Regions from separate parts of the Rhizobium oryzihabitans genome, predicted to be linked through region 2. Evidence: predicted binding sites of a transcription regulator. Region 2 holds the regulator's gene; each other region holds the start of a gene.
The links. Region 2 encodes PhoB, which activates phosphate uptake and scavenging genes when phosphate is short. Its sites were predicted from a motif close to TGTCATNNANCTGTCAT; they were not measured.

Region 1: a site for PhoB is predicted at 5,340-5,356, ahead of G3A56_RS04580 (esterase-like activity of phytase family protein). Genes of this name have one in related genera too.
Region 3: a site for PhoB is predicted at 3,427-3,443, ahead of G3A56_RS10655 (DUF1045 domain-containing protein). Genes of this name have one in related genera too.

Annotation. Positions count from the first base shown of each region.
Region 1 covers NZ_CP048632.1:837,288-847,090, reverse strand. Annotated here, with positions in the region: gene clpP (ATP-dependent Clp endopeptidase proteolytic subunit ClpP) at 1-87, shown strand, start outside; gene clpX (ATP-dependent Clp protease ATP-binding subunit ClpX) at 380-1,657, shown strand; gene lon (endopeptidase La) at 2,070-4,487, shown strand; gene hupB (DNA-binding protein HupB) at 4,777-5,052, shown strand; gene G3A56_RS04580 (esterase-like activity of phytase family protein) at 5,407-7,605, shown strand; gene G3A56_RS29290 (hypothetical protein) at 7,816-7,950, opposite strand; tRNA gene G3A56_RS04575 (tRNA-Val) at 8,272-8,347, opposite strand; gene G3A56_RS04570 (hypothetical protein) at 8,389-8,694, shown strand; tRNA gene G3A56_RS04565 (tRNA-Asp) at 8,794-8,870, shown strand; tRNA gene G3A56_RS04560 (tRNA-Asp) at 8,911-8,987, shown strand; gene G3A56_RS04555 (NADH-quinone oxidoreductase subunit A) at 9,423-9,788, shown strand; gene G3A56_RS04550 (NuoB/complex I 20 kDa subunit family protein) at 9,779-9,803, shown strand, end outside.
Region 2 covers NZ_CP048632.1:1,762,928-1,772,730, forward strand. Annotated here, with positions in the region: gene argF (ornithine carbamoyltransferase) at 1-761, opposite strand, end outside; partial or broken gene G3A56_RS09345 (acetylornithine transaminase) at 816-2,014, opposite strand; gene G3A56_RS09350 (GcrA family cell cycle regulator) at 2,444-2,977, shown strand; gene phoB (phosphate regulon transcriptional regulator PhoB) at 3,279-3,962, opposite strand; gene phoU (phosphate signaling complex protein PhoU) at 3,994-4,719, opposite strand; gene pstB (phosphate ABC transporter ATP-binding protein PstB) at 4,817-5,632, opposite strand; gene pstA (phosphate ABC transporter permease PstA) at 5,647-6,969, opposite strand; gene pstC (phosphate ABC transporter permease subunit PstC) at 6,966-8,450, opposite strand; gene G3A56_RS09380 (substrate-binding domain-containing protein) at 8,724-9,758, opposite strand.
Region 3 covers NZ_CP048632.1:2,029,914-2,039,716, reverse strand. Annotated here, with positions in the region: gene G3A56_RS10670 (AraC family transcriptional regulator) at 1-817, opposite strand, end outside; partial or broken gene phnN (phosphonate metabolism protein/1,5-bisphosphokinase (PRPP-forming) PhnN) at 905-1,506, opposite strand; gene G3A56_RS10660 (alpha-D-ribose 1-methylphosphonate 5-triphosphate diphosphatase) at 1,503-2,639, opposite strand; gene G3A56_RS10655 (DUF1045 domain-containing protein) at 2,636-3,325, opposite strand; gene phnE (phosphonate ABC transporter, permease protein PhnE) at 3,621-4,970, opposite strand; gene phnE (phosphonate ABC transporter, permease protein PhnE) at 4,970-5,956, opposite strand; gene phnD (phosphonate ABC transporter substrate-binding protein) at 6,028-6,933, opposite strand; gene phnC (phosphonate ABC transporter ATP-binding protein) at 7,019-7,879, opposite strand; gene G3A56_RS10630 (transferase hexapeptide repeat family protein) at 8,118-8,735, opposite strand; gene phnL (phosphonate C-P lyase system protein PhnL) at 8,732-9,439, opposite strand; gene phnK (phosphonate C-P lyase system protein PhnK) at 9,444-9,803, opposite strand, start outside.

The DNA.
Region 1 (9,803 bases), 930 kb from region 2:
ATGGATGCAGACGAGGCGAAGGACTGGGGTGTGATCGACAAGATCCTCACCTCGCGCCAGGAAATGGAAGGCGCCGCCGCGAATTGAGGCGCGATGCTTTTTTGACGTTTGTTTAACCCCGGAAAGTAATTTCGGGGCTTTCAACCGGAACAGAAAGCGATATTAGTGTATATAAAGGCTGTGTTGAATTTTTATGACGTGGCCTTTGGTTTGATGGGGAATTCGTTGCAGCCGGTTGTCAGCTCCTGTATCTGATACGGCTAGTACCCCGGGAAACGAGGCGGATACGGTGATGCACCCCAAGGGCTGCCGTATCGGCGGGCGGTAAGTTGACCGCGATCCGTTTGGCGGACCTGCGGCGTGCTGGAAGGAAAGAGATATGAGCAAAGTCAGCGGCAGCAACGGCGGCGACTCTAAAAATACACTCTATTGTTCATTCTGCGGCAAGAGCCAGCACGAAGTCCGGAAACTCATTGCCGGGCCGACAGTATTCATCTGCGATGAATGCGTCGAATTGTGCATGGACATCATCCGCGAGGAGAACAAGACGTCGATGGTGAAGTCGCGCGAGGGTGTTCCCACCCCGCAGGACATCATCAAGATCCTCGACGAATATGTCATCGGCCAGAAACAGGCGAAGAAAATCCTGTCTGTTGCCGTTCACAACCATTACAAGCGCCTCGCGCACGCCTCCAAGAACGGCGATGTCGAGCTTGCGAAGTCGAACATCATGCTCGTCGGTCCGACGGGTTGCGGCAAGACCTATCTTGCCCAGACGCTCGCCCGCATCATCGACGTTCCCTTCACCATGGCGGATGCAACGACGCTGACCGAAGCCGGGTATGTCGGCGAGGACGTGGAAAACATCATCCTGAAGCTGCTGCAGTCTGCGGATTACAATGTCGAACGCGCCCAGCGCGGCATCGTCTATATCGACGAAGTCGACAAGATTTCCCGCAAGTCGGACAATCCCTCCATCACGCGTGACGTGTCGGGCGAGGGCGTCCAGCAGGCGCTTCTGAAGATCATGGAAGGCACGGTCGCTTCCGTGCCGCCGCAGGGCGGCCGCAAGCATCCGCAGCAGGAATTCCTGCAGGTGGATACGACCAACATCCTGTTCATCTGCGGCGGCGCCTTTGCCGGGCTCGACAAGATCATCTCGGCCAGGGGTGAAAAGACCTCGATCGGCTTCGGTGCCACTGTCAAGGCGGAAGACGATCGTCGCGTCGGCGAAGTGCTGCGCGAACTGGAGCCGGAAGATCTGGTGAAGTTCGGCCTCATCCCGGAATTCATCGGCCGTCTGCCGGTTCTGGCGACGCTGGAGGATCTCGACGAGGATGCGCTGATCCAGATCCTGTCGGAACCGAAGAACGCGCTGGTCAAGCAGTATCAGCGCCTGTTCGAGATGGAAGATGTGGAATTGACCTTCCACGAGGACGCGCTGCGCGAGATCGCCCGTAAGGCAATCACCCGCAAGACCGGTGCCCGTGGCCTGCGCTCGATCATGGAGAAGATCCTTCTGGATACCATGTTCGAACTGCCGACGCTGGAAGGCGTGCGCGAGGTTGTGATCTCCAACGATGTCGTCAGCGGCGTCGCTCGTCCGCTCTACATCTATGCGGATCGTCAGGAAGAAAAGACCAACGTTTCCGCCTGATAGGCTGATCCGGTCTGGTATGAATTGGAAGGCCCGCACCCGTGCGGGCCTTTTCTGTTGGGCCAGGGTGTGAAACTTGCGCCTAACTTGGCTGAGCCCGATTTTGCGTTTGGAGCGGATTGCGCTTTGCTGATAAAGTCTTACAACTGATTTGCAGCGCGATATGACGGAAATGTGAATTACCGTCGGCGACCCGGTTCCTGGCCTTCAAGGATAACCGGAAATGTCGGGAGTAATGGCCGGCGCTGGGTTTTGTTGAATTTTACGGTCTTGCCGCTGCGCGGGGCCGTCTCTTCCGGTGACTTGAAATCGGTGTTTCGAAACTCCACTTTCAGTCTCGAGAAATGAATATGCCGGACGCCCCAAGACGTCCTGCAAAGTGTCCCGAAAGGGACCATGGAAAGGAAATGATATGACGAACATCACGTCTGCGGCATCTGGCGGTACCTATCCGGTACTTCCCCTGCGCGACATTGTCGTTTTCCCGCATATGATCGTTCCCCTGTTCGTCGGGCGGGAAAAATCCATTCGCGCGCTCGAGGAAGTCATGGGTTCGGACAAGCAGATCATGCTTGTCACCCAGATCAACGCCAGCGATGACGATCCAACCCCGGACGCCATCCACAAGGTCGGCACGGTTGCCAATGTTCTCCAGCTCCTGAAGCTGCCCGATGGCACTGTCAAGGTTCTGGTGGAAGGCAAGGGCCGCGCCCAGATCGATGAATATACCGGCCGCGAGGATTTCTACGAGGCGTCTGCGACGCCGTTGCAGGAGCCTGCCGAAGATCCCGTCGAGATCGAGGCCCTGTCGCGTTCGGTCGTTTCGGAATTCGAGAGCTATGTGAAGCTCAACAAGAAGATCTCGCCCGAGGTTGTCGGCGCTGCCGGTCAGATCGACGATTATTCGAAGCTGGCCGATACGGTCGCTTCGCACCTGTCGATCAAGATCACCGAAAAGCAGGAAATGCTGGAAACCGTCAGCGTGAAGCAGCGGCTTGAAAAGGCGCTCGGCTTCATGGAAGGCGAAATTTCCGTGCTTCAGGTCGAGAAGCGTATCCGCTCGCGCGTCAAGCGCCAGATGGAGAAGACGCAGCGCGAATATTATCTGAACGAACAGATGAAGGCGATCCAGAAGGAACTCGGCGACGGCGAAGATGGCCGGGACGAGATGGCCGAACTGGAAGAGCGCATCGCCAAGACCAAGCTTTCCAAGGAGGCCAAGGACAAGGCCGAGGCGGAAATGAAGAAGCTTCGCCAGATGAGCCCGATGTCTGCGGAAGCGACTGTCGTGCGCAACTATCTGGACTGGCTGCTGGGTCTGCCATGGGGCAAGAAGTCGAAGATCAAGACCGACCTCAACGCCGCCGAGACCATCCTCGATCAGGATCATTTCGGTCTGGACAAGGTCAAGGAGCGTATCGTCGAGTATCTGGCAGTGCAGGCGCGCGCCACCAAGATCCGTGGCCCCATCCTGTGCCTCGTCGGCCCTCCGGGCGTCGGCAAGACCTCGCTCGCCAAGTCGATCGCCAAGGCGACCGGCCGCGAATACGTGCGCATGGCGCTGGGTGGCGTTCGTGACGAGGCGGAAATCCGCGGTCACCGCCGTACCTATATCGGCTCCATGCCGGGCAAGATCGTCCAGTCGATGAAGAAGGCCAAGAAGGCGAACCCGCTCTTCCTGCTCGACGAAATCGACAAGATGGGCATGGATTTCCGTGGCGACCCGTCGTCTGCCCTGCTGGAAGTTCTCGATCCGGAACAGAACTCCACCTTCATGGACCACTACCTTGAAGTGGAATACGACCTGTCCGACGTGATGTTCGTGACCACGGCCAACACGCTGAACATTCCGGGTCCCCTGATGGACCGTATGGAAGTGATCCGCATCGCCGGTTACACGGAAGACGAAAAGCGCGAAATCGCCAAGCGTCACCTGTTGCCGAAGGCGATCAAGGAACATGCCCTGCGTCCGGAAGAGTTCTCGGTCAGCGATGACGCTCTGATGATCGTGATCCAGCAATACACCCGCGAGGCGGGCGTGCGCAGCTTCGAGCGCGAGCTGATGAAGCTTGCACGAAAGGCCGTGACCGAGATCATCAAGGGCAAGGTCAAGTCCGTGGAAGTCACCGCAGCCAACGTTCCGGATTATCTGGGCGTTCCGCGGTTCCGCCACGGCGAGGCCGAGCGCGAGGATCAGGTCGGTGTCGTCACCGGTCTTGCCTGGACGGAAGTCGGCGGTGAGCTGCTCACCATCGAAGGCGTGATGATGCCGGGCAAGGGCCGCATGACGGTGACCGGCAACCTCAAGGAAGTGATGAAGGAATCCATTTCGGCAGCGGCATCCTATGTCCGTTCGCGCGCCGTGGATTTCGGCATCGAGCCGCCGCGTTTCGACAAGAGCGACATCCACGTCCACGTTCCGGAAGGGGCAACCCCGAAGGACGGACCGTCCGCCGGTGTTGCCATGGCAACCGCCATCGTCTCCATCATGACCGGCATTCCGGTCTCCAAGGATGTGGCGATGACGGGCGAGATCACCCTGCGTGGTCGCGTGCTGCCTATTGGCGGCCTGAAGGAAAAGCTGCTTGCAGCACTTCGTGGCGGCATCAAGAAGGTGCTGATCCCGGAAGAGAACGCCAAGGATCTGGCGGAGATTCCGGACAATGTGAAGAACGAGATGGAAATCATCCCGGTTTCGCGCATGGGCGAGGTCATCGAACACGCGCTGCTTCGCAAGCCGGAGCCCATCGAGTGGGACGGCAGCATCGAAACGCCTGTCATCGCCACCGTTGAGGGTGTCGACGAAGGCGGTCAGACGATCGCGCATTGATCAAGGCATCGACGCGGAGGCCGGAATCGGTTTTCGCAAAAGGTGATGCATAGAATCAATGCGTTAGGTGCCGGAAGGCACAGGCGGCGCTTCGGCCCGCGCAAGTGATGCCAATTTGGCACGAATATGTGGAAGGCCGGCAGAAATGTCGGCCTTTTTTGTGAAAAAAATCGCAGACCCCTTGTTTTTCAGGCGATTCCAGCGCTTTTGGGTTGCTGCGCGTGGATGTAAACGTATTCTGCGCCGGCTTAATTCCGAGTCGTTTCAAACCATTGAAAGGGGTGGAAACATGAACAAGAACGAGCTCGTCTCTGCTGTTGCCGAAAAGGCTGGTCTCACGAAGGCAGATGCTGCTTCCGCTGTTGATGCCGTATTCGAAACCGTACAGAACGAACTGAAGAGCGGTGGCGACATCCGTCTCGCTGGCTTCGGCAGCTTCTCCGTTAGCCGCCGTGAAGCCTCCAAGGGCCGTAACCCTTCCACGGGTGCTGAAGTCGATATCCCGGCTCGCAACGTGCCGAAGTTTTCCGCAGGCAAGGGCCTGAAGGACGCTGTCAACTCGTAAGGTTTCCGGAAAGCCGTAACGCCCGGCGGCGGACGTGCGGCTTTTCAGGTTCACGAGGAAACATGTTTTGACGCCCTGACGCCATCAGGCCGGCCCGAAAACCGGGCGGCTCTTCGAAAAGCTCTTTTCGGACAGCCCAGTTTTTCAACCGGCAGGATGATAATTGAAAGTAGGGGAGCGCGCCTGTGTAGCCCCCATCCGGTCACACGGCGTTCCGATACGCGGAATGTGCGCATAAACAAGAAAGCCCGGCCTTTATGGTCGGGCTTTTTGATTCCAACATGAAATGTCATGCCACTGTCATGTCTTTGACGCAGAAGCCATGGGGTGTTTCTGGACCCAAGGGGGATTACAATGGCGTTCCGATTTTCTCACATGGCTTTGACCGCTGCTCTGCTCACATCCGCAGCCTTTCCGGCTGTGGCCGAGCCGGTATTCAACCGCATCGCATCGTTTCCGGTGGCGAAGAACCTTCCCGCGGACAAGGACGCCAAGTCCGTCACATCCGCTGAGATCGTCACTGCCAGCGAAGACGGCAAGACGCTGATCTATTCGGACAGCCCGCTTGGCGGCATCGGCTTCATCGACATCACGGACGCCAAGGCTCCCAAGGCCGGCGGCGCTTTGCTGCTTGAAGGCGAACCGACTTCGGTTGCTGCTGCAGGCGTCAAGGTTCTGGCCGGCGTCAACACGTCGGAAAACCGCGCCAAGCCCTCCGGCAAGCTGGTCACGGTCGATATCGCCACCAAGAAGATTGAAGCAAGCTGTGATCTCGGCGGTCAGCCCGATTCGGTTGCCGTTTCCCCCGACAAGACCTTTGCCGCTATCGCGATCGAAAACGAGCGCGACGAAGAGGTGAACGAAGGCGCCCTGCCGCAGATGCCTGCCGGTTATCTGGTCACCGTTGGCCTGAAAAACGGTGTTGCCGACTGTGCGACGCTGAAGAAGATCGAACTGACCGGCCTTGCTGAAATTGCCCCGGAAGATCCGGAGCCGGAATTCGTGTCGATCAACGCAAATGGCGAGATCGCGCTCACGCTGCAGGAAAACAACCATATCGTCATCATCGACGGCAAGACCGGCACGGTGAAGACGCATTTCTCCGCCGGCAAGGTCGATCTGGAAGGCATCGATACGAAGTCCGACGGCCAGCTGAAGTTCACTGACAAGCAGGAAGGCCGCAAGCGCGAGCCCGACGCCGTGAAGTGGCTCGACAATGACCGCATCGTCATCGCCAACGAAGGTGACTGGCAGGGCGGTTCGCGCGGCTTCACCATCTTCGACAAGACCGGCAAGCTCCTCTATGAAGCCGGCTCCTCGCTCGAACATGCGGTCGCGGCTATCGGCCACTATCCGGAAAAGCGCTCCAAGGCCAAGGGCATCGAGCCGGAAGGCCTGGAAGCGGCGACATTCGGCGATCAGAAGTATTTCTTCGTCCTTTCCGAGCGTGGCTCCATCGTCGCGGTCTACAAGGACACCGGAAAAGAGCCGGAACTGACGCAGCTTTTGCCGTCTGGCATTTCGCCGGAAGGCGCTGTCGCCATCCCGTCGCGCAATCTTTTCGTGACCGCGAACGAGGTCGATCTGGTTGAGGATGGCGGTGCCCGTTCGCACGTCATGATCTATGAGCGCGCTGAAGGCACGGCTGCCTATCCGCAGCTCGTCTCCGCCACCGTCGACGGCGCCCCGATCGGCTGGGGTGCTCTTTCCGGTCTGGTCGGCGATGCCGAGAAGCCCGGCATTCTCTATGCCGTGTCCGACTCGGTCTATGGCAACCAGCCGTCGATCTACACCATCGATGCGACGAAGAAGCCTGCCACCATCACCAGCGTCCTGCGCATTAAGCGTGACGGTATCGCGGCCCAGAAACTCGACATCGAAGGCATCACGCTCGATGGCAAGGGCGGCTTCTGGCTCGCTTCGGAAGGCGATAGCGCCAAGCTCGTCCCGCATGCGCTTTACAACGTCAACGCCAAGGGCGAGATCAAGGCTGAAATCGCTCTGCCGAAGGAACTGCTGGCCGGTGACACCCGCTTCGGTTTCGAAGGCGTGACCATGATCGGCAAGGGCGACGACACCACGCTGTGGATGGCCGTGCAGCGCGAATGGGGAACGGACGAGAAGGGCTTCGTCAAGCTCGTCTCCTACAATCCGAAGTCCAAGGAATGGGGCGCCGTGCGTTACCCGCTCGACAAGACCGAGGCAGGCTGGGTTGGCCTTTCCGAAATCACCGCCCAGGGCGAGCATGTGTATATCGTCGAGCGCGATAACCAGATCGGCGAGAAGGCAAAGATCAAGAAGCTCTACCGCGTTGCGATCGCCGACCTGAAGCCGGGCAAGATCGGCGGGGAGCTGCCGCTGGTGGCCAAGCAGGAAGCGCATGACTTCCTGCCCGACCTCAAGGCCCAGACCAATGGTTATGTCGTCGACAAGCTGGAAGGCTTCACCTTCGACAAGGCGGGAACGGCCTATGCCGTCACCGACAATGACGGCGTCGACGATTCTTCCGGTGAAACGCTGTTCTTCACTGTCGATCTGAAGGCGATCAACTGATCCTTCCAAATGACATCGAAAATGAGAAAAGCCGGGCATGAGCCCGGCTTTTTTATGCGGCAGAGGCAACCCTTGTACGGAGGTGCCTGTCTGGCGCGATGTTTCGCAATGCAGGCCGTCAAACCGGCATTGCCACTTTGCTATCGGTCATCGGGGGATTGTCCGGGGGGGGGGGACGCCAGGCAAAAGCCGCGAACCGATCGCAAAGGATCACCGCCCCATGGAATTCTTGCTTTTGGGAGTATTGTCTTTTTCCGAATCCTGCTGGACCCAGCGGAAAAAAATATAAACAGGCAGCGCAATAAGCGCGAGTGTTACAAACGCGTCGACCATGGTTTCATCCATTATTTCTGCCGCTCATCATGAAACGGCTCGAAAACATTGCCTGAAATCCCTTTAAAAAGTCTGAATCTGCTTATTTTCCCGTATGTTGCAGGGTGGCACACAGATCAGAATCCATTGTCGGAATATGAAACATCCGTGCCGATTTGGATTAGGTGGAAATCGAAAAAAGCGATTCCGACGCCCAGAACGTCAATCCGGCCGCAATAGGCCAGATTGCAGCGGGCAGGGGATGATTCTCAATGCCGGAAATTCGCGGCAAAGAAAAACGTGTTCCGAACAATGTCCGGTCTAACTGCCTGGGAATTTGGAGAGTTTGGAAAATGGTGGGCGATGAGAGACTCGAACTCCCGACATCCTCGGTGTAAACGAGGCGCTCTACCAACTGAGCTAATCGCCCTTCGCGTCCTGCGGATCATGTCCGCCGCGTCGGTGGCCGTGATGTATTCGGATCGGAAAAAAACCGCAAGGGCTTTTATGAAGTTTTTTTGTTTTTTTTCCGGGTCGTATTTTCGTATATGCGTGGCTGACGGCCAAAAGGCTGGAACTGCGGGCTTTTTGGCAAAAACAGAAGCCGCAGCCAGCGCGAACGACGCACGGGGATCTTCCTGCGGACGCCCGCGGCTGTGGACAAGATTTTTGTTTTCGTTGGGAAAAGCCCGCAAAACAGGGCGTTTGCCGGAACGCCTATCAATGGCCATCAGGTTTTTCCCGATCAAAATGAAAAAGCTTATTCTTTTGTCGTGAAACCTGCTTGACACCCCCGCACGAACGCCGTAGTTAGCCGCTCAACGAACAGCCGAGGCTGGTTCGTACGGCGGGACAAGGTCCTGTCCGTCAGGATAAGCGGGTGTAGCTCAGTTGGTTAGAGTGCCGGCCTGTCACGCCGGAGGTCGCGGGTTCGAGCCCCGTCACTCGCGCCATCCTGTTCCTCGGAAAAACGCAGATGAATGTCTGTGGAGCGCGGGTGTAGCTCAGTCGGTTAGAGTGCCGGCCTGTCACGCCGGAGGTCGCGGGTTCGAGCCCCGTCACTCGCGCCATTTCTCTTCCTGAAATGTCTCCTTTGAAAGCTGAATTGACGCGCTGTTTGTGCGGCTCGTTATTGGCCATTTCGGACCATGATTCCCGCGCTCGCAAGCGCGATTTTTCCTGCCATTTATACTCAAGTTTCGATTGGCGCAGATCGTCACTTCGTTGCCATTTTGCCGTAAAATTCGTGTGACTTTTTTGCGGTTGCGTCGTTCAATCGATTATTATTGTATTTGAGGGGCTTAGGTCGGAATTGTGGCCCAAATTTGCGTCAATTCCGGCAATATTGTTGCCAATCAATGCGGCAGGTGTCTTGAAATGGTGCCTAAACTCTTGCAGAGAGAGCGCGGCTGCGCTAACCACTTTGGCGTTGCAACATATTTGTGCGCCTTGAGACTTTTCGGTCCAAAGGCAGGTCCGGCACCCGGCCGGACAGGGAAGAGACCATGACTGAACTCCTCAGTTCCTATATTCCGATCGCAATCTTTATCGGTATCGCTCTTGTCATTGGCCTGGCGCTTCTCATTGCGCCTTTCGCTGTCGCCTACAAGGCGCCGGACCCGGAAAAGCTCTCCGCTTTCGAGTGCGGTTTCAATGCCTTCGATGACGCCCGCATGAAGTTCGATATCCGTTTTTATCTGGTGTCGATCCTCTTCATCATCTTCGATCTGGAAGTCGCCTTCCTCTTCCCCTGGGCGGTGTCTTTTGGTGAGATGGGCTGGTTCGGTTTCTGGTCGATGATGGTGTTCCTTCTCGTCCTCACCATCGGCTTTATCTATGAGTGGAAGAAGGGAGCGCTGGAATGGGCATGAGCCAGAACAACAGCA
Region 2 (9,803 bases):
TCAGCCTTCGCCATCAGGGCTTCATTGACCTGATAGGGCTGGAAAATATTGTGGCCGCGCGCCTTGTGCTCCTGGTTCATTGACACCCAGGTATCGGTAACGACGCAATCCGCTCCCGCCACTGCCTTATCGGCATCGTGGTACAGCGCGATCTCGCCGCCATTGTTGCGCGCCCAGTTCAGGAACTTGTCATGCGGTTCGGACCCCATCGGCACCGCCATCGCCATGCGATAGCCAAAACGGGCGGAGCCCTCCACGAAGGAATGCAGCACATTGTTGCCGTCGCCCGTCCAGGCAATGGTCTTGCCCTTGACCGGGCCGCGATGTTCCTCGAACGTCAATATATCCGCCATGATCTGGCAGGGATGGGTGTCGTCCGTCAGACCATTGATGACCGGCACGGTGGCGTGTTCGGCAAGCTCGAGCAGGCGCGAATGATCTGTCGTGCGGATCATGATGGCGTCGACATAACGCGACAGCACCTTGGCCGTATCGCCAATCGTTTCGGCGCGGCCGAGCTGCATTTCCGTGCCCGACAGGAAAAGGGTCTCGCCGCCGAGCTGGCGCATGCCGACATCGAAGGAGACGCGGGTGCGGGTGGACGGCTTTTCGAAGATCATCGCCAGCATCTTGCCGGCGAGCGGCTTTGCCGCCGTGCCGGTTTTGGTGGCAATCTTGCGCGTGCGCGCATCATCAAGAATTGTCCGCAAGTCCTCCGACCCGACGGCCGAGAGGTCCAGAAAATGTTTTGGTGAAACCATGCTGATATGTCCCATGCTTGCGAGCCCCTGAACAGAGGCCCGCCCTTGATTTACTCAGGCGATTTTCGCCTGTTTCGCTGTCAGGGAGGCGGCGGCCGCATCGACACGCGCAAGACCCTCGCGGGCCTCTTCCGCCGTGGTGACGAGCGGCGGCAGAAGGCGGATGACATTGTCGCCCGCAGGCACGCCAAGCAGATGTTCGGCGCGCATGGCCTGCAGCAGATCGCCCGAAGGGACCTTCGCCTTGATGCCCAGAAGCAGGCCTTCGCCACGAATTTCCTCGATCACGTCAGGATAACGATCCTTGAGCGAGGCGAGGCCCTGGCGGAAAACCAACGCGACATCACGGACCTTTTCGAGAAAACCGTCGGCGAGAACAACATCGAGCACGGCATTGCCGACCGCCATGGCCAGCGGATTGCCGCCATAGGTGGTGCCGTGTACGCCCGCCGTCATGCCGGAAGCGGCATCCGCCGTTGCAAGGCATGCGCCAAGCGGGAAACCGCCGCCAATACCCTTGGCGACTGCCATGATATCGGGCGCAACACCGGTCTGCTCATAGGCAAAGAGCTTGCCCGTGCGGCCGACGCCCGTCTGGACCTCATCGAAAATCAGGAGCAGGCCGTGCTCGTCGCACAGGCTACGCAGGAGTTGCAGGAATTCCTTGCTGGGCGCGCGGATACCGCCCTCGCCCTGGATCGGCTCGATCAGAAGTGCGGCCGTCTCGGCCGTGATGGCTGCCTTCAGGGCATCGACATCGCCGAACGGCACCTGATCGAAACCTTCGACCTTGGGACCGAAACCTTCGAGATATTTCTGCTGGCCGCCGGCGGCGATCGTCGCAAGCGTACGGCCATGGAAGGCGCCTTCGAAGGTGACGATACGGAACTTTTCCGGATGGCCTTTCGAATAGTGATAACGGCGCGCGGTCTTGATTGCACATTCCAGTGCTTCCGCGCCGGAATTGGTGAAGAACACCTTGTCTGCGAAAGTCGCTTCCGTCAGGCGCCTGGCGAGTTTTTCCTGTCCCGGCACTTCGTAGAGGTTCGAGACGTGCCAGACCTTCTCGGCCTGCGTCTTGATCGCATCCACAAGGTGCGGATGGGCATGGCCCAGCGAGTTGACGGCGACACCGGCCGCAAAATCGAGATATCGTTCGCCGCTTTCCGTGAACAGCCAGACGCCCTCACCGCGCTCAAAGCGCAGGGGGCTCTGGAAAACGTATCAAACAATGGCGCGGCGGCTTCGGCCATGGCTGTATCACTCCTTGCGCAGATGCGCTGTCAACGGTTGTCAATAGGCTTCAAGGGTTATCCCTCGCCTGAAAATCAAAAATGCCGCCTCGCGGCGGCAGGGGCACTATTGTCACTTCGTTTGCCGATGTCAACAAAAGTCCGCGTTTCCCGGGCTTCTCAAGCCCTAGTAGGTGGCGGCCGGTGAGCCCCAAGGTGTTGCCTTTCAGACTCAACTCGCCAGCAAGTTGGGGAAAACCGGAAAATCGATTCCAGATGATTCCCCGACTCTTGCCACGGACTCTGCGTGGCACTAGGTTAATCGCTAATTACTAGACTGCATTGCGGCGGAACTAGTCACCAAAAATCCGGCGGAAACCACGCTTGCGGCACGCCCGCGAGACGGAGAGGGATTCTGCCGAAAATACACGCGACAAGCGGAGAAGCGGCATGAACTGGACAGACGAGCGAGTCGAAAAACTCAAGAAATTGTGGTCCGAAGGGCTTAGCGCCAGCCAGATAGCAGCGCAGCTGGGCGGTGTCAGCCGCAATGCCGTAATCGGCAAGGTCCATCGTCTCAACCTGCCGGGGCGCGTCAAGGCTGGCGGTCCGGTCACTTCGGCACGTTCCGCGCCCAAGCGCACCGCTGCACCTGCTCCGCGCACGACGACTTTCGCAGGCCGCGCCAACGCAGCCCCGGCGCGGGTTCTCACCCGTTCGAACGCGGCAACGGCGCTGCACGAGGAGATCGACATCGAGACCGCACAGGTTCTCGATTACGTTCCTTCCAAAAACGTTGTCACGCCGATTTCCCGTCGCCTGACGCTGACGGAACTGACCGAGCGCACCTGCAAGTGGCCGGTTGGCGATCCGCTGAAGGACGACTTCCATTTCTGCGGTTGTGAAGCGCTGGAATCTTCGCCCTATTGCAAGTTCCATGCGAAACTCGCCTACCAGCCGGTGAGCGAGCGCCGCAAGGCTTGAGTGTTGCGGCACGCATTTCAACACTCAAAATTACGGGCCTTCGGGCCCGTTTTTTTTATGACGAAAAACAGGCCGGCTCCGCGGTCAGCTTGATGACAGCGCGCCGAACCCTTGCCACTCCCTCGCGATTGGGCGTCACCCTTCGATCCTGGTTTCAACTGGCTGCCGATCCTCCGTGAAAACGGAGAATGGCATTGAGTTTTGTGGATGTTGATATAGAAAAAGCCCGAAACCGTTTCCGATTTCGGGCCTGCTTTTTTGCGGCACCATGTTGCCAGCGAAACTATCGGCTCCGCTTCGCTCAGGCTTCCATCGAATATCCGGCGCCACGCACAGTGCGGATAACATCCTGCATGTGCGAAAAATTCAGAGCCTTGCGCAGACGGCCGACATGCACATCGACAGTGCGCTCATCGACATAGATATCGTGACCCCAGACGCCATCCAGCAATTGCGAGCGGGAAAACACCCGGCCCGGCGATGTCATCAGGAACTCCAGCAAGCGGAATTCCGTCGGGCCGAGGCGAACTTCGCGGCTTTTGCGGTGAACGCGATGGGTTTCGCGATCGAGTTCGATATCGCCGCATTTCAGCACCGATGACAGAACCTCGGGCCGGGCCCGGCGCAGCATGGCCTTGACGCGGGCCATGAGTTCCGGCGTCGAAAACGGCTTGACGACATAATCATCGGCACCGGTGGCAAGACCGCGAACCCGCTCGCTTTCCTCTCCGCGCGCCGTCAGCATGATGATGGGCAGGCGTTCGGTTTCCGGCCGCATTCTCAATCGCCTGCAGAGTTCGATACCGGACACGCCGGGCAGCATCCAATCCAGGATGAGAAGATCCGGAATACGCTCCTGCAGCCTGATTTCCGCCTCGTCGCCACGGGGTATCGTGTCGACGTCGTATCCCTCAGCCTCGAGATTGTAACGAAGCAGGACGCTCAGCGCTTCCTCGTCTTCCACAACTGCAATCTTGGGCACCATATATTGAACTCCGCAAGCTTCTGCTTGTCTGTTACTCGGTCACCGAACCGAGGGTGTTGGAACTGTCGTCCTTCGGACGCTCGCCCTCCGGCTGGCTGCCGGTGGTCATGTAATAGATCGTCTCGGCAATATTCGTGGCATGGTCGCCGATGCGCTCGATGTTCTTGGCGCAGAACAGAAGATGCGTGCAGGTGGTGATGTTGCGCGGATCTTCCATCATGTAGGTCAGAAGCTCCCGGAAGAGCGACGTGTACATGGCGTCGATTTCCTCGTCGCGCTCGCGAATGGCATTGGCCTTCTCGGCGGAACGGGTGGAATAGACGTCGAGGACTTCCTTGAGCTGCACCAGCGCCAGCTCCGACAGATGTTCGATGCCGCGCGCGAGCTTGCGCGGCACGCCGGTTCCGGCAACCGCAATGACGCGCTTTGCGGTGTTCTTGCCCAGATCGCCGACGCGCTCGAGATCGGCGGCGATGCGCAGGGTGCCGATGATCTCGCGAAGGTCGGCCGCCACAGGCTGGCGTCTGGCGATGGTGACGATGGCCTTGTCGCCGATTTCGCGTTCGGCATGGTCGAGAATTGTATCGTCGGAAATGACCTTCTGCGCGAGTGCGGCATCGGAATTGACGAGCGCACGCACGGCGTCGCCGCACATCTGCTCGGCAAGACCGCCCATTTCGGCGATGCGGCGCGTCAGAAACTTCAATTCGTCGTCATAGGCGGACAGGATATGCGAATGGGTCGTTGTCTGTGTCACGGTCTAGTCCTCCGGCTTGGCCTGCATGCGCGTACCCGGAAGCGGGCACGGCAGAGGCACCAGTCTTGTTCGGTTTCGAGAAAGCGCCGGCCGGGGATCAGCCGAAGCGGCCCATGATGTAATCCTGCGTGCGCTGGTCATCCGGATTGGTGAACATCTTGTCCGTTTCATTTTCTTCGACAAGATGACCAAGATGGAACATGGCCGTACGCTGCGAAACACGCGCCGCCTGCTGCATGGAGTGCGTGACGATGACGATCGTGTAGTTGGTGCGCAGTTCGTGGATCAGTTCCTCGACCTTTGCGGTCGCGATCGGATCGAGCGCCGAGCAGGGTTCGTCCATCAGGATGACTTCCGGGCTGACGGCAACCGCGCGCGCGATGCACAGACGCTGCTGCTGGCCACCGGAGAGACCCGTGCCGGACTCCAGCAGGCGATCCTTCACCTCGTTCCAGAGACCCGCCTTCTGCAGGCTCTGCTCGACGATCTGGTCCATATCCGCCTTGTTGCGGGCGAGACCATGGATGCGCGGGCCGTAGGCGATGTTTTCATAGATGGTCTTGGGAAACGGGTTAGGCTTCTGGAACACCATGCCGACGCGGGCGCGCAATTCGACGACGTCGATCGCCTGATCGTAGATATCGTCCGTGTCGAGCGTGATCTTGCCGGTGACCCGGCAACCGTCGATCGTGTCGTTCATGCGGTTCAAGGTGCGCAGGAAAGTGGATTTACCGCAACCGGACGGGCCGATAAGCGCAGTCACCGTGTTTTCACGGACGTTGAGGTTCACGTCGTAAAGCGCGCGCTTTTCGCCGTAATAAACCGAAACGTCCTTGCCGATCATCTTGTATGAGACTTCATTCATTTTCTTGTCCAGCGCCTTTTCAACTGCTGCTTCCGACAACATGTTCATTGCTCTAGCTCCCTCTACCAGCGCCGCTCAAAGCGGCGACGCAACAGGATTGCGCCAACATTCATGACGATGAGGAACAGAAGCAGGATGATGATAGCGCCAGATGTCCTCTCGACAAAGGCGCGTTCGGCTTCGTTCGCCCACATGTAAATTTGCACCGGCAGAGCCGTGGACGGATCCATCGGCGTTGTCGGATAATTCGCAACGAATGCCACCATGCCGATCAGAAGCAGCGGCGCCGTTTCGCCCAGTGCGTGGGCGAGGCCGATGATGGTGCCGGTCAGAATGCCAGGCATGGCGAGCGGCAGGACGTGGTGGAAGATCGTCTGCATCTTGGATGCGCCCAGACCGAGTGCGGCAGCGCGGATCGACGGCGGCACGGCCTTCAATGCGGCACGGGTCGCGATGATGATCGTCGGCAGCGTCATCAGCGTCAGGACAAGGCCACCGACCAGAGAGGCGGAGCGCGGAAAGCCCATGAAGTTGATGAAAACGGAAAGGCCGAGCAGACCGTAAACGATCGAAGGAACAGCCGCCAGATTGTTGATGTTCACCTCGATGAGATCCGTCAGGCGGTTCTTCGGGGCAAATTCCTCAAGATAGATGGAGGCTGCAACGCCGATCGGCAGCGACAGCACAAGCACGATCAGCATCATGTAAAAGGAGCCGATCAGCGCCACGCCGACACCCGCCGCTTCCGGACGGCTCGAATTGCCGTTGACGAAGATGCCAGTATTGAAATGCTTGCCGAGCTGCCCGCTTTCGGCGAGCTGGTTCATCCAGCCGAGCTGCTGGTTCGAGATACGGCGGTTGGCTTCATCCACCGTCATGTCCACCTGGCCCTTGAAGGCACTGTCGACATCACCAGACGCCAGAAGCGTGACGGTGCGCGTGGTGCCGATAATGGCCGGATCGGCAACGACGATATCGCGTAGCTGTGTCCGAACGCTGTCCGAGATCATGGTGTTGACGGCGCGAAGACCGGCACGGTCCGTCGGCGCAACGCCAAGAACCTTGGCGACCGCATCGCGAGCGAGGACGGGATAATTGGCCGTCATCAGCTTGGCAGGATTTGCGGCCCGCTCATTCTTCGGATCGATGATCAGTTCGGAAAACTCGACCGGAACGGTGATCATCGTCTGCTGGAAGGCGGTGTAGCCCTTGGAGACGACCGACCAGAGCAGCAGGAAGAGGAACAGGAGGCCGAAGGAAATCGCTGCCATGCCATAGGCACGGAAACGGCGTTCGGCGGCGTAGCGGCGCTTGATGCCGATATCACGACGTGCGGCCTTGTTGGTGCCGGCAGCGCCGGCTGCGGGAGAAACGATGTCGGTCATTCATATTGCTCCCGGTATTTGCGCACGATGTAAAGCGCGTAGATATTCAGGCAAAGCGTGATGGCAAAAAGTGTGATGCCCAGCGCGAAGGCAACCAGCGTTTGCGGCGAGGTGAATTCAAGGTCGCCGGTCAGCTGACTGACGATCTTGACCGTTACGGTGGTCATCGGTTCGAAGGGGTTGAGCTGCAGGCGGGCGGCAACGCCGGCCGCGAGAACCACGATCATGGTTTCGCCAATCGCACGCGATGCCGTCATCAGCACGGCGCCGACGATGCCGGGAAGAGCGGCGGGAACGATGACCTTCTTGATGGTTTCAGACCGCGTGGCGCCGAGACCGAGCGAACCGTCACGCAGCGAACGCGGCACGGCGGTGATGATGTCATCCGACAGCGACGAGACATAGGGGATCAGCATGATGCCCATGACGAAGCCGGCGGTAATGACGCTCTGCGCCTGGATGAAGTTGGCGTAGTTACCCGTCGCCAGGCCGTTGATCTGCGTGGAAATGTCTCTGAGGAACGGACCAACCGTCGTCAGCGCGAAGAAGCCGTAGACGATGGTGGGAATGCCGGCGAGCACCTCGAGCAGCGGCTTTGCCACGGAGCGAAGGCGTGGCGAGGCGTATTCCGACATGTAGATCGCCGAAAACAGGCCGACCGGGACCGCCACCAGCATGGCGACGAAACCGATGTAAAGCGTGCCGGCGAGCAGCGGGATCAGGCCGAACTGGCCGGACGAGTCCGTTGCACCCGCCGCCGCGAAACGCGGATCCCATACCGTTCCGAAGAAGAACTGGTGTGCCGGAACCATGGTGAAGAACTGGATGGCTTCCGTCAGCATCGACAGGACGATGCCGACGGTCGTCAGAATGGCAATGGAGGAGGCAACGAGCAGGGCCGCGAGAATGACCTTCTCGACCCTGTTGCGCGCCCGGAAGCGCGGAGCGATCGAACGCAGCGCATAAGCTGCACCGCCGAAAGCGGCCAGCAGCACGATTGCGATCATCGCAATACGGCTGGTGGACGTCATCGCGTTCAGCGTCTGGGCGGCATCGACCATGTAGCGCTCGGGATCGCCGGCTATGGCAACGCCCTTCGACGCCAGAAGCGGCCGCACCGTGGCGGCATCCGCATCAACCTGCGCCGTCTCCTCCGCCGTCAGCCGCTGCAGACCTCGGGCGATCGACGTTACCATACCATATGTCAGGCTCTGCTGCGCTTCGGATTGGGCGCGCACATCTTCAGGAAATTCAGCGCGCACGGAAGACGTAATGATCAGCGGGCTGATGACAAGCCAGGCGCAGAGAATGAGCGCCGCGGGCAGCACCGCCCAGACCACCGCGTAGGAACCGTGATAACCGGCACGGGAATGCATGGTGGCGGGGCGCCCGCCAGACAGGGCAACGGCACGGCGGCTGCCGAGCAGATAGCTGCCGATGCCGATCAGCGCCAGTATCAGCAAAAGGATCGATGTGTTCATTAGAGTTCCCTCGGCGTGCCCCAAGAGCACGATGCGATATCGGGCAAATCAAAAAGTCATCAAAACGAGACTGCTGGACCATCCAGAAATGCTTGCCGCCTGACTGTATCAAAGTCCGGCAAGCGTCAAGGTTGATACATCCTATCCATCTGTAATCGATCAACAATTATGTGGACGACGATGAATTGGAACTGTCAACCGGAGACCGTCGCCGAGGCGGAAAGGCAGCGGAGTGGAATGAGGGGCGCGGCAGGCCGCACCCCTCTTTCTTTATTACATCGAAGCGCCGGCAGCGAACTTGGCGCGGATTTCTTCGCGTTCTTTGTCCGGAGCGGCAACGAGGCCGTAGTTGGCGAGCGGGGAATCCGGGCCGATCATTTCGTCAGAAACGAAGAACTCGACATATTCCTTGAGGCCCGGGATAACGCCCAGGTGAGCCTTCTTCACGTAGAAGAACAGCGGGCGAGAAACCGGGTACTTGCCGCTGGCAACGGTTTCGGTGGACGGAACAACGCCCGAAACAGTCGCAACCTTCAGACGGTCAGCATTGTTTTCATAGAATGCGAGGCCGAAAACGCCGAGGCCGGTCTTGTTGGCATCGATACGAGCAAGCGTCTCGGTGTAGTCGCCGTCGATGTCGACTGCGGCGCCGTCCTTACGGACTGCGATGCACTTTGCAGCAGCCTGCTTGGCATCGGGGACCAGCGTCTTGATGGCGTCGGTGGCGCCTGCTTCCTTGCAGCCGTCAGCCATGATCTTCTCTTCGAAGACTTCGCGCGTGCCGTGCTTGGAACCCGGGATGTAAGCAGCGATTGCTACATCAGGCAGTTCCTTGTTGACTTCCGACCACTTCTTGTAGGGGTTGGCAACGAGCTTGCCGTCCTTGACGACTTCAGCGGCGAGAGCGAGGTAGAGATCCTTCGGCTCAAGCTTGATGTCCTTGTTGGATGCGTCCATCGCGAAGACGATACCGTCGTAACCGATCTTCACTTCCTGAACGTCGGCAACGCCAGCAGCCTTACAGGCGGCCAGTTCGTCGGTCTTGATCTTGCGCGAAGCGTTGGCGATGTCGATGGTGCCTTCACCAACGCCGGAGCAGAACGCCTTCAGACCGCCGCCCGTGCCGCCGGACTCAACAACCGGAGCCTTAAAGTTCGGGAAGGTTTCAGCAAATGTCTCGGCAACGATCTTGGCATAGGGCAGAACAGTGGAAGAACCGGCAACCTGAATCTGGTCGCGAGCAGCGGCGGCGCCAGCGAAGGCGACAGAAGCCACCAGAGCTGCTGCGGAAAATTTTACGATGTTCATTTGTCTCTCCCGTCGTGGGCTTGTTTGTGGACGCAGCCGATTGCG
Region 3 (9,803 bases), 270 kb from region 2:
GAAAACTGCGTTCCGAGAGGTTGAAATAGGGGGCGATTTCACTGAGCGAAAGTTCCGCATCCGAGAGCCGTACCTGCATGTAGCGTTTCACCTGATCGATGAAATGTGTCGCATCCGCCGATGTTTCCGGTCGCAGCATCCGGCACTGCAAATTCATCAATTCAAACAGCCGCTCATCCGCATTCGGATTGACCACATCGAGAAGCGATGCCGGCAGACGCATGGTATGGATGGGCTGGGAAAAACTGACGCGCTTGCTCATTCTTTCCTTAAATAGCTGAATATTATGCGGTTTCTGTCGCTCCAGACCTATCTCGATCTGGTTGATCCGTTCCCCGAGGATATCGCGAAGGCGCTGAATCAGAACCGCGAGCGATAGATCCACATATTGATCGCGTTTGGCGATCACCGGTGCAAAGGACCATGAAAGCGTCACCTGCGCATCATCAGCCACCATGGTGAAATTGCTGTTATTGGTCGCGTAATAAACGTGATCCTGAAGAAACCGCAGGAAAGCCCGCACCGTCGGCGCGCTGATCAGGCCATATCCGAATGCGCCGGAAGCGCCGGCTGGAAAGGTGGAAGCGCATTGCAGGCCGAAGGTATCGTCCCCGGAAATCAGCGCGCAGGTTTCGAGCAGGCGGCATAATCTGTCGAGGCTGATCCGCTCCGTCAGGCTGTCAAATGTGGCGGGATCGATGTCGAGAGCCTTGCAGATGGGGGCGATATCGATGCCCCGCGACCTCGCATAATTGCCGACGCCGGCGGCCAGACCGGCTACCACAGTTATCTCGTCGCTGAGCCTCTTGTCGGGCATCCCTCGCCTTGGCGTACCATGTTTGGAAATTGTCGCCTGATGGTAAGCCTTGCAAGACCTTTTGTCGAGCGGTCCGGCTGGGGGATTTTAGACGCGGCCGAGGCAGGCGCTCTGTTCCAGCACCTGCATGATGGTTTGGCCCGCATCCTCGATGGCGCCGCTATTATCTACCGTCGTCACGTCGAAATCTCCGGTCACCGCAAGCGAGCTACGCTCCAGCCGCCGGAGGATATCCTCCCGGCTTTCCCGCCCACGCTGCTCCAGCCGCCGTGCCAGCACCTCCGGCCGCGCAACGATATTCACGACCTTGAGACGCGAAAAGGCGGTGCCGAAATGGGGCAGGGCCGAGCGGGAACCGTTGGCGATGACCACGTCTCCCGCATCGAGATGGCGGTGGACTGCGGCAGGGATACCATATTTCAGCCCGTGCGCCTGCCAGGAGACAGCGAAAGCACCCTCGTCCTGCAGCCGGTTGAACTCGGCCATGGAGACGGCATCATGATTTTCGCCCCAGCATCACCGCTGCGGGTGATGACCCGGCGGGTGAAGTGGAAGCCCGGTCGTCCGGACAATTGCGTTGCCGCGTACTCCATAAGCGTATCCTTGCCGGCCCCGCTCGGGCCGACAATCACGATCATGGTTCCGGGTGATACGCTCTCACCCGAATTATCCCGCCCGCCATTCGTCATGCGACACGTTTGCCCTGACGCCAGACGGCACGCGCAACGGGCACGCCATCTTCGCGGTGAACCCTGACGAGGTCGGCTCGCAATCCCGCTGCGATGCGACCGCGATCAAGAAGACCCACCGTTCGTGCCGGCGTGGCGCTGACCATGCGCAGTGCTTCCGGCAGGGTGATGGCCTCCACCTGGTCGGCGAGCAGGAACGGCGCGTAAAGCAGGCTGAACGGCACGTAGTCGGAAGAAAGAACGTCCAGCACACCCAGCTCGGCAAGATCGCGGGCGGCGATATTGCCGGAGTGGGACTTGCCGCGGACGATGTTCGGCGCGCCCATCAACACGCTCATGCCGGCGCTGTGCGAGGCTTTTGCGGCTTCGACGCTGGTCGGAAACTCCGCCAGCTTCACACCATGTCCGATCGCTTCGCCCACATGCGCTTCGGTCGCGTCGTCATGGCTTGCAACGGTGATGCCACGCTCGGCGCAGCGAGCGGCAAGATAATCCCGGTGCTTGGCGGAAAACTCGGCCGACGCGGTTTGCCGCCGTCTGACGAACTCCGCGAAGGCCTCGTCGCTCAGTCCGCGCTTCTTCTGATAATAGAAGATATACTGATCCATCGACTGGAACTGACGCTGCCCCGGGGAGTGATCCATCATCGAAATCAGCCGCACGCGGGGATCGGTTTCGAAGTCTTCGAAATGCTCCAGAACATCTGATGAGGCCACTTCACAGCGCAGATGCAGCATGTGGTCTGCCCGCAGACGGTTCTGATCGGCCGCAGCTTCGATGGCATCTGCCATTTCCCGCATTTCGCCCTTCTTGAAGCCGCCATCTTCGTCGGAGCCGAGACGCAGGCAGTCGAAAACAGTGGTAATGCCTGAGGATGCGACCTGCGCGTCATGGGCCTGGATGGCCGCGATCTTGTCCCAGAGTACGCCCGGGCGCGGCGAATAATGCTGCTCCAGATGGTCGGTGTGCAGCTCTACGAGACCGGGAATGAGAAAATCGCCTTCGAGATCCTCTCCGGTCTTTGAAGCGCCTTCGCTGATATCGGCGATCTTGCCGTCACGGATCAGAACGGATCCCAGAATAATATCGTCTTCTAAAACGATGCGGGCATTGGAAAGGGCGTGCTCGGTCATGGGTCGGCATCTTTCTTTGGCTGCTGGCCAAGCGGGTGCCAGCGATGAACGGTAAAGGGTGCGCCGCGCGTTTCTTCAATGAACAATGCGAGGCCGGAAATGGTCAGAGGCTTGTCGACGAACTCGAAAAACCGCGCCGAAAGCACGTCCTGCATGGCGGGCGCGTCACTTTCGTCGATGCGGCCCGTCAGCGTCATATGAAAGCGGAAATCATCCATGACATGCGGATAACCCCAAAGCGACAGATTTTGCCGCTGGCTTTCCGTCAGGTTCTGCGGCCGGCGTCGGGCAATATCGGTCTCGGATAAAGGCGCGCGGAACCGATCGAAATGATCGACGATCTCGGCGGCAAAATCCTGCAGCGGCTGATAGGTGCGATCCGGGACGAGCGCGAAAAACGGACCAAGCGCGCCGACGACGATACGCGGAATCTCGAAGGCGGACTGGCTGGCGGCAAAGTCTTCGACGGCTGCGACAAGCTCTGCTTCGCTGTATTTTTCGGCAAGCTCGAAGGGTGCCTTCAGGGTCGCATGAAAACCGTAACGGCGAGGTTCCGCGGTCATTTCAGCATAGCCGTCGTGGTCATCATGCTGCGTGCCGGAAAATGCATTGCGCCCGAGCCAGCGCGACGCCGCTTCGGTTAGCGGATGATCTTTAGCCGGAGAAAAATAGATGGCGTAGCGCACGGCAAGCACTCTTCAGTGTCAAGGGAAACCAGGGATGAAACGCTATTTGGCGTGACTCGCCCGCTTCCCGCAAGGTCAGGAGTGCGAGGTAATGGCTTTCCGTGACAGAATGATGATGCCCGTGGAAAAAAGCGCGGTGAAATGCTGCCCTCGTCTGGAATGTGCCGAAAACGGATGCTGGCACATTGGATGTCGGCGGCAGGCTTCGCAGTAAATCCGGTTTTACGCCTGCGCCCCGAGCAGAACAGCGAACCGGGAGCGGCTTTTGGGTCAAAGCCACCCCCGGTTTTTTGACTTAATGTTGGGTTTTTCCGATCAGGCGCGAGCGCAGCGAGTTCGAGATGTGGTCGAACAGGAAGACGACGAACAGGATGAGCAGGACCATATAGGCAACCTTGTCCCAGTCGGCATTGGTGCCCATCGCCTCCAGGAGTTTTAGGCCGATACCGCCGGCGCCGACCGCACCGATGATAGTGGCGGAGCGGGTGTTGCTTTCCCAGAAATAAAGCGACTGGGAAATGAAGACCGGCAGGACCTGCGGCAACACGCCGAAACGATTGACCGCAATCGGAGACGCGCCGACCGACTTGACGCCTTCGCGCTGCTTGTCGTCCACATTCTCCAGAGCCTCGGCATAAACCTTGCCGAGCGCACCGGTATCGGTGAAAAAGATCGCGGCAATGCCGGGGATCGGCCCGGGGCCGAAGCTGCGGGTGAAGAACAGTGCCCAGATCAGCATGTCGATCGAGCGCAGGAAGTCGAACAGTCGCTTCATGCCCCAGTTGGCTGCCTTGTTGGCGGTGATATTGCGTGCAGCGATGAAGGCGAGCGGCAGGGCAACGAGCGTACCGAACAGCGTGCCCACAAAGGCCATGACCAGCGTCTGCATCAGCTTGGAGAAAATATCGGCATGCTGCCAGACGCTGTTGTCGAGGAAATCATCGGCCATATTGCCGATATTGGAGCGCTCCGGATCGAGCCTCTCCCCCCACAATGCCAGAGCGGCCAGTTCGCCGTAACCCTTGCCCCAGAATTCCGACTTGGTATCAAACAGGAAGTTGGCCCATCCGAGGAATCGCCGCTGGACATAGACCTGGCTGGTGCGGATTTCCGCCTGACCGGCGAAACCGTAATGCACGAGAACCTTGTTGCCGTCCTGCCGGATTTCTTCCGGAAGACCCTCAGGCGCACGAGCGGCGTCGCCATTGATGATGACGGGATAGTTCTTGCCGTCGACATAGACGTCCACCCGGGTCGGGGTCACATCGAGGCGATTTTCCGTACCCGCATAAATGACGCTGTAGCCGCCATCTGGCAGCGGCTGCAACCAGTCGATCTTTGCATCGGTGGGGTACTGTCCACGGCTCGACCATTGCGGATCGACCTTGCCGTCTTCAAAACGCAGACGGGGCTGCGCGCGCCAGGAATACCAGTCCTGAATATAGCTCGAAGCGCGATCCCACCGGCCCTGCATGAAGGTCGGCCCGACATTGAAGAAGAAGAAGCAGGCAGTAAGATAGACGAGGACGGCGGCAATGCCCGTCAGCAGGCCGTATCGCTGCATGAAACCGCGATTGAAAATGGCAGGATGCGCGGCCGTCAGCCTCTCGCGGTCGGCGGTGTTGAGAATGAAGCTGGACGACATCAGGCCGCTCCCCGTCCGAATTCAAAGGATTGATGGCCGATCAGCCTGCGGCGCAGCCAGCTTGAAAACTGGTCGACGGCAATGATTGTGATCAGCAGCAGGATGATGATGGCATAGGTCTTGGAGGCATGGTCGTTACCGATCGAGAGCCGGAAGACCTCGCCGATACCGCCGCCGCCGACGGCGCCGATGATGGTCGAGGCGCGCACGTTGATTTCGGCGCGCAGCAGCGCGTAGGAAACGAAATTGGGCAGAACCTGCGGCACGATGGCGAAGCGCACCCGCTCCAGCCAGTTTGCGCCGGATGCGCGAAGGCCTTCATCCGGCTTCATGTCAGCATTCTCCACCACTTCGAAGAACAGTTTGCCGAGAGCCCCGATCGTATGAATGGAAATCGCGATGATCGCCGCAATCGGCCCGATCGAGAGAATGGCCGTGAGCAAGCCGGCGACGACGATTTCGGGAAAGGCGCGCAGCACTTCCATCACCCGACGCACGATCCAGCGCACAACGCCTGAACCGACAAGATTGGTGGAGGCGAAGAAGCAGAGCACGAAGGCAAAGCTAGTGCCGATGATCGTCGAAACCAGTGCGATATTGAGGGTGATGATCAGCTGGTAGATGAAATGCGGTATGTAGAAGCTGTCGGTGACGTAAACGCGATCCGCGACATAGTTGTATTTCATCGACCCGTTGTCGTAGGGAGACGGCAGGTCGAACATCGCCCGGAAGATTTCCAGCGGACTATCCGGCACGAATGTCTTCAGGAAGTCGAAGAAATACGGCAGCCGCTCGAAGAACTTGCCCGAATTCGCCTCGTTGGCGAAATTCAGCGACGCTGCGAGAATGATCAGAAAGACCACGAGCGAGATGACGGTATAGATCCGCCGTGTCGCAAGCTGCTGTTGATAGTGACGCATGACCGTTCGGGACGATGCGCTTAATCCCTCGGGCGTGAGGGTACCAGGTTGCAGTGTGGTCGCCATGCCGCTCTTCCTTTATTGGCAAAAGCGGCGATGCCGCAAGGCACCGCCGCTTCCGGAACATGATGTCAGGATCAGCCGCCGATAACGGACTTACGGGCGTCGATGATCGTCTGGTAGAAGGACGGATCAACCTTGACGTAGCCGGTGTTCTTGCCCTGGCTGAAGCCCTGGAAGCAAGCGAGGTCCTTCTTCGGCAGTTCCATGAAGAAGGTCTCGACCTTCTGCTTCATGCTGTCGCCGATCTTGTTTGCGACCATGAGCGGACCGTTCGGGATCAGCGGGGACTTCCAGACTTCGACGATATCGTCCATGTCGAGATTGCCCTTCTTGACCATCTGGTAGAGGTTGCCGGCCGTGTAGCCTTCTTCCCACTTGCCGACGCCCGAACCGAAGGTCGTGCCAACGTCGAACTTCTTGTCGAGAACGGCGAGAACGAGGTTCTCATGACCGCCGCCGAAACCGGTTTCGGCGAAGTATTCCTTGACCGGAACGCCGGTTTCCTTCGGGATAGCAACGTTCGGGACGAGGAAGCCGGAGGTGGAGTCAGGATCGGCGAAGCCGATCTTCTTGCCCTTGGCGTCGGCCAGCGTCTTGATGCCGCTGTCCTTGCGGGCGACCATGATGGTGTAATAACCGGTCGAACCGTCAGAGCCAGCCGTGGTCAGGATCGGATCGACAGCCTTCGGATCGGCAAGAGCGATCTTGGCGTAGGAGGAAGCGCCCATGGAGGCGATGTCGATGGTGCCGCCGAGCAGGCCCTGGATAACGCCGTTATAATCCGGCGACGGGAAAACCTGAACTTCGGAAACGCCGGTCGCGGCCTTCAGGCCATCGGCAACGCACTTCGTGTTGCGGATCTGATCGGCTTCGTTTTCGGAACCGTCGAGACCGATACGCAGGACCTTGACGTCCTGAGCCATGGCGGAACCGGCCAGAACGCCAAGGGCGACTGCCGAAAGAAGGATTTTCTTCAACATGGACTTTCTCCTGTTTCCCGGCGAGCCGGAGTTTGTTGTGAAGTATCGGCCCTTGACGCGGGCACAAACGATGCTGAGCGGTTCCTCAGAGCCCGGCGAGAGCCAGCGGTTCGGGACCGGCAGATTGCTGAACCGGCCGCGAAGCAAGCTGCGCGCCGGGAATATTGATGCTGGTTGAGGTCATCGTCTCGTCGATGCCGGCGCCGTGCGAATCCGTGCCGTAGATTTCCGTGACCGCCGCCGCCGTCAGTTCGGCGGGCGTTCCGTCGAAGACGACGCGGCCCTGCGACATGCCGATGATGCGTTCGCAATAATTGCGCGCCGTATCCAGCGTGTGCAGGTTGGTCATGACGGTGATGCCTTCACGTTCGTTGATGTCGCGCAGCGCGTCCATCACGATCTTGGCGTTCAGTGGGTCGAGCGAGGCGATCGGCTCGTCGGCCAGAACCATCTTCGGCGACTGCATCAGCGCCCGGGCGATGGCGACGCGCTGCTGTTGGCCGCCGGAAAGCGTACCCGCCGCCTGCATGGCCACATGTTCGATGCCGAGCCGCTCGAGAGCGGCGATCGCCATCAGACGCTCTTCATCCGTGAAGATGTTAAAGAGGCTGAGCACCGTCGAACGGTGATTGAGGCGACCGAGCATGACATTGGTGAGCACGTCGAGGCGCGGCACCAGATTGAACTGCTGGAAGATCATGGCGCAGTCACGCTGCCAGTTGCGCAGCGCCGCACCCTTCAGCGCCGAGACTTCCGTATCGTTGAAATGGATGGAACCCGAGGAAGGGTCGACGAGGCGGTTGATCATGCGCAGCAGCGTCGATTTTCCAGCGCCCGAACGCCCGATCACGCCAACCATCTGGCCCTGCGGTATCTCGACATTCACGGAATCAACCGCAGTGTGGTTGCCGAAACGGCGCGTGACTTGCTTCAGGTGAAAGCTCATTTCCCCGTCCAATCTTCTTGTTACGGGGTTCGACCTAACAGCGGTCCGTGAAGTGTGGATGTCAGTTTCATGAATAAAATATTACAGAATTCGCCGATTGCGCGTCCGTGTATTCGCCGACAAACCTTCTGTCTGGCATTACAAGGAGTTGAAACCCCGGCCCGACAGCTTTTTTCCTTACCATTCCAGTGGCGCGGATCCCGGGATATGATGCCGGGATCCGCAATTCAGGTGGAGTTTAGCCGGCGTATTTTGTCACGAAATCTTCGGCGGCGAGGTTCCGGAAATCGTCCAATGCGATGCGTAGCGTTGCGTGATCCCAGTCCCACCATTTCAGAGCGTCCATCCGGCTTCCGAGTTCCGCCGGGAAACGTTCCCGGATCAGCCGGGCGGGTACGCCGCCGACGATGGTATAGGGCGCCACATCTTTCGAGACGACCGCACCGGCCCCGATCACCGCACCGTTTCCGACGGTGACGCCGGGCAGGATGGTCGAGCCATGGCCGATCCACACATCGTTTCCGATCACCACGCGCTTGGCGCGCCGGGCGGCGAAAAAGTCCGTTTCATCCTCCGCATCGTCCCAGTAGCTGCGGGCGCGATAGGTGAAATGATGCAGCGTTGCCCGCGACATCGGATGATTGGTGGCGTTGATACGGACGGAGGCAGCAATATTGACGAATTTGCCGATGCTCGCGCACCAGATCGCGCCATCCTGCATGACGTAGGAATAGTCGCCCATCTCGACTTCCTCGATGCGGCAGCGTTCCGAAATTTCGGTGTAGCGGCCGATCGATGAATTGGTGACGCGGGCGCTTTCATGAATGACGGGTTCGAGACCGACCTTGACGCTCATGCCGCCACCTTGCGCGGTGAAAATTGCGAGACGTCCAGAATGCGGTCGGCCACGGCTTCGCGCACTTCCTCATCATGGAAAATGCCGAGCAACGCCGTGCCCTTCGCCTTTTTCTCGAGGATCATGTCAACGACCACGCGGCGGTTGACAGCGTCCAGCGAGGCGGTCGGTTCGTCGAGGAGCAGGATAGCATGATCGGTGATGAAGCCGCGCGCGATGTTGACACGCTGCTGCTCCCCGCCCGAAAATGTTGCCGGCGGAAGCGACCACAATTCCCGTGGCAGGTTGAGTTTCGAAAGCAGCATGGCTGCCTGCTCGCGAGCCTCTTCCGCGGCAACCTTGCGGGCGAAAAGCGGCTCGGCGACGACATCGATGGCCGGAACACGCGGCACGGTGCGCAGGAACTGACTGACATAGCCAATGGTGCGGTGCCGGATTTCAAGGATCGTGCGCGGCGAGGCGTTGCCGATGTCGATGACCTGGTCCTCGTGGCGGATGAGAATCTGTCCACTGTCGATGGCATAGTTGCCATAGAGCATTTTCAGGATCGAGCTTTTGCCGATGCCGGACGGGCCGCCAAGCACGACACATTCGCCACCGGAAACGGAAAAACTGACATCGCGGACAACAGGCAGTTCGATGCCGTCGCGAAGATGCATGGTGAAGCTTTTGAAGACTTCCGAAACGATAAGAGGCGTCGGCATGGCGTCAAACCTGCAAGATGGAGGAAACAAGCAATTGCGTATAGGGCTCGCGCGGATCGTCCAGCACGCGGTCCGTCAGACCGTGTTCGATGACGTCGCCGCCCTTCATCACCATCATGCGATGGGAAAGCAGCCGTGCTACCGCGAGATCATGGGTAACGACGATGACGGCAAGGCCGAGATCGTTGACGAGGCCGCGCACGAGATCGAGCAGACGTGCCTGCACGGAGACATCAAGGCCGCCGGTCGGTTCGTCCATGAAGACAAGGCGCGGTGAGGTTACCAGGTTACGGGCGATCTGCAGACGCTGGCGCATGCCGCCTGAAAAGGCGCGCGGCTGGTCATCGATACGGTCGGTGCCGAT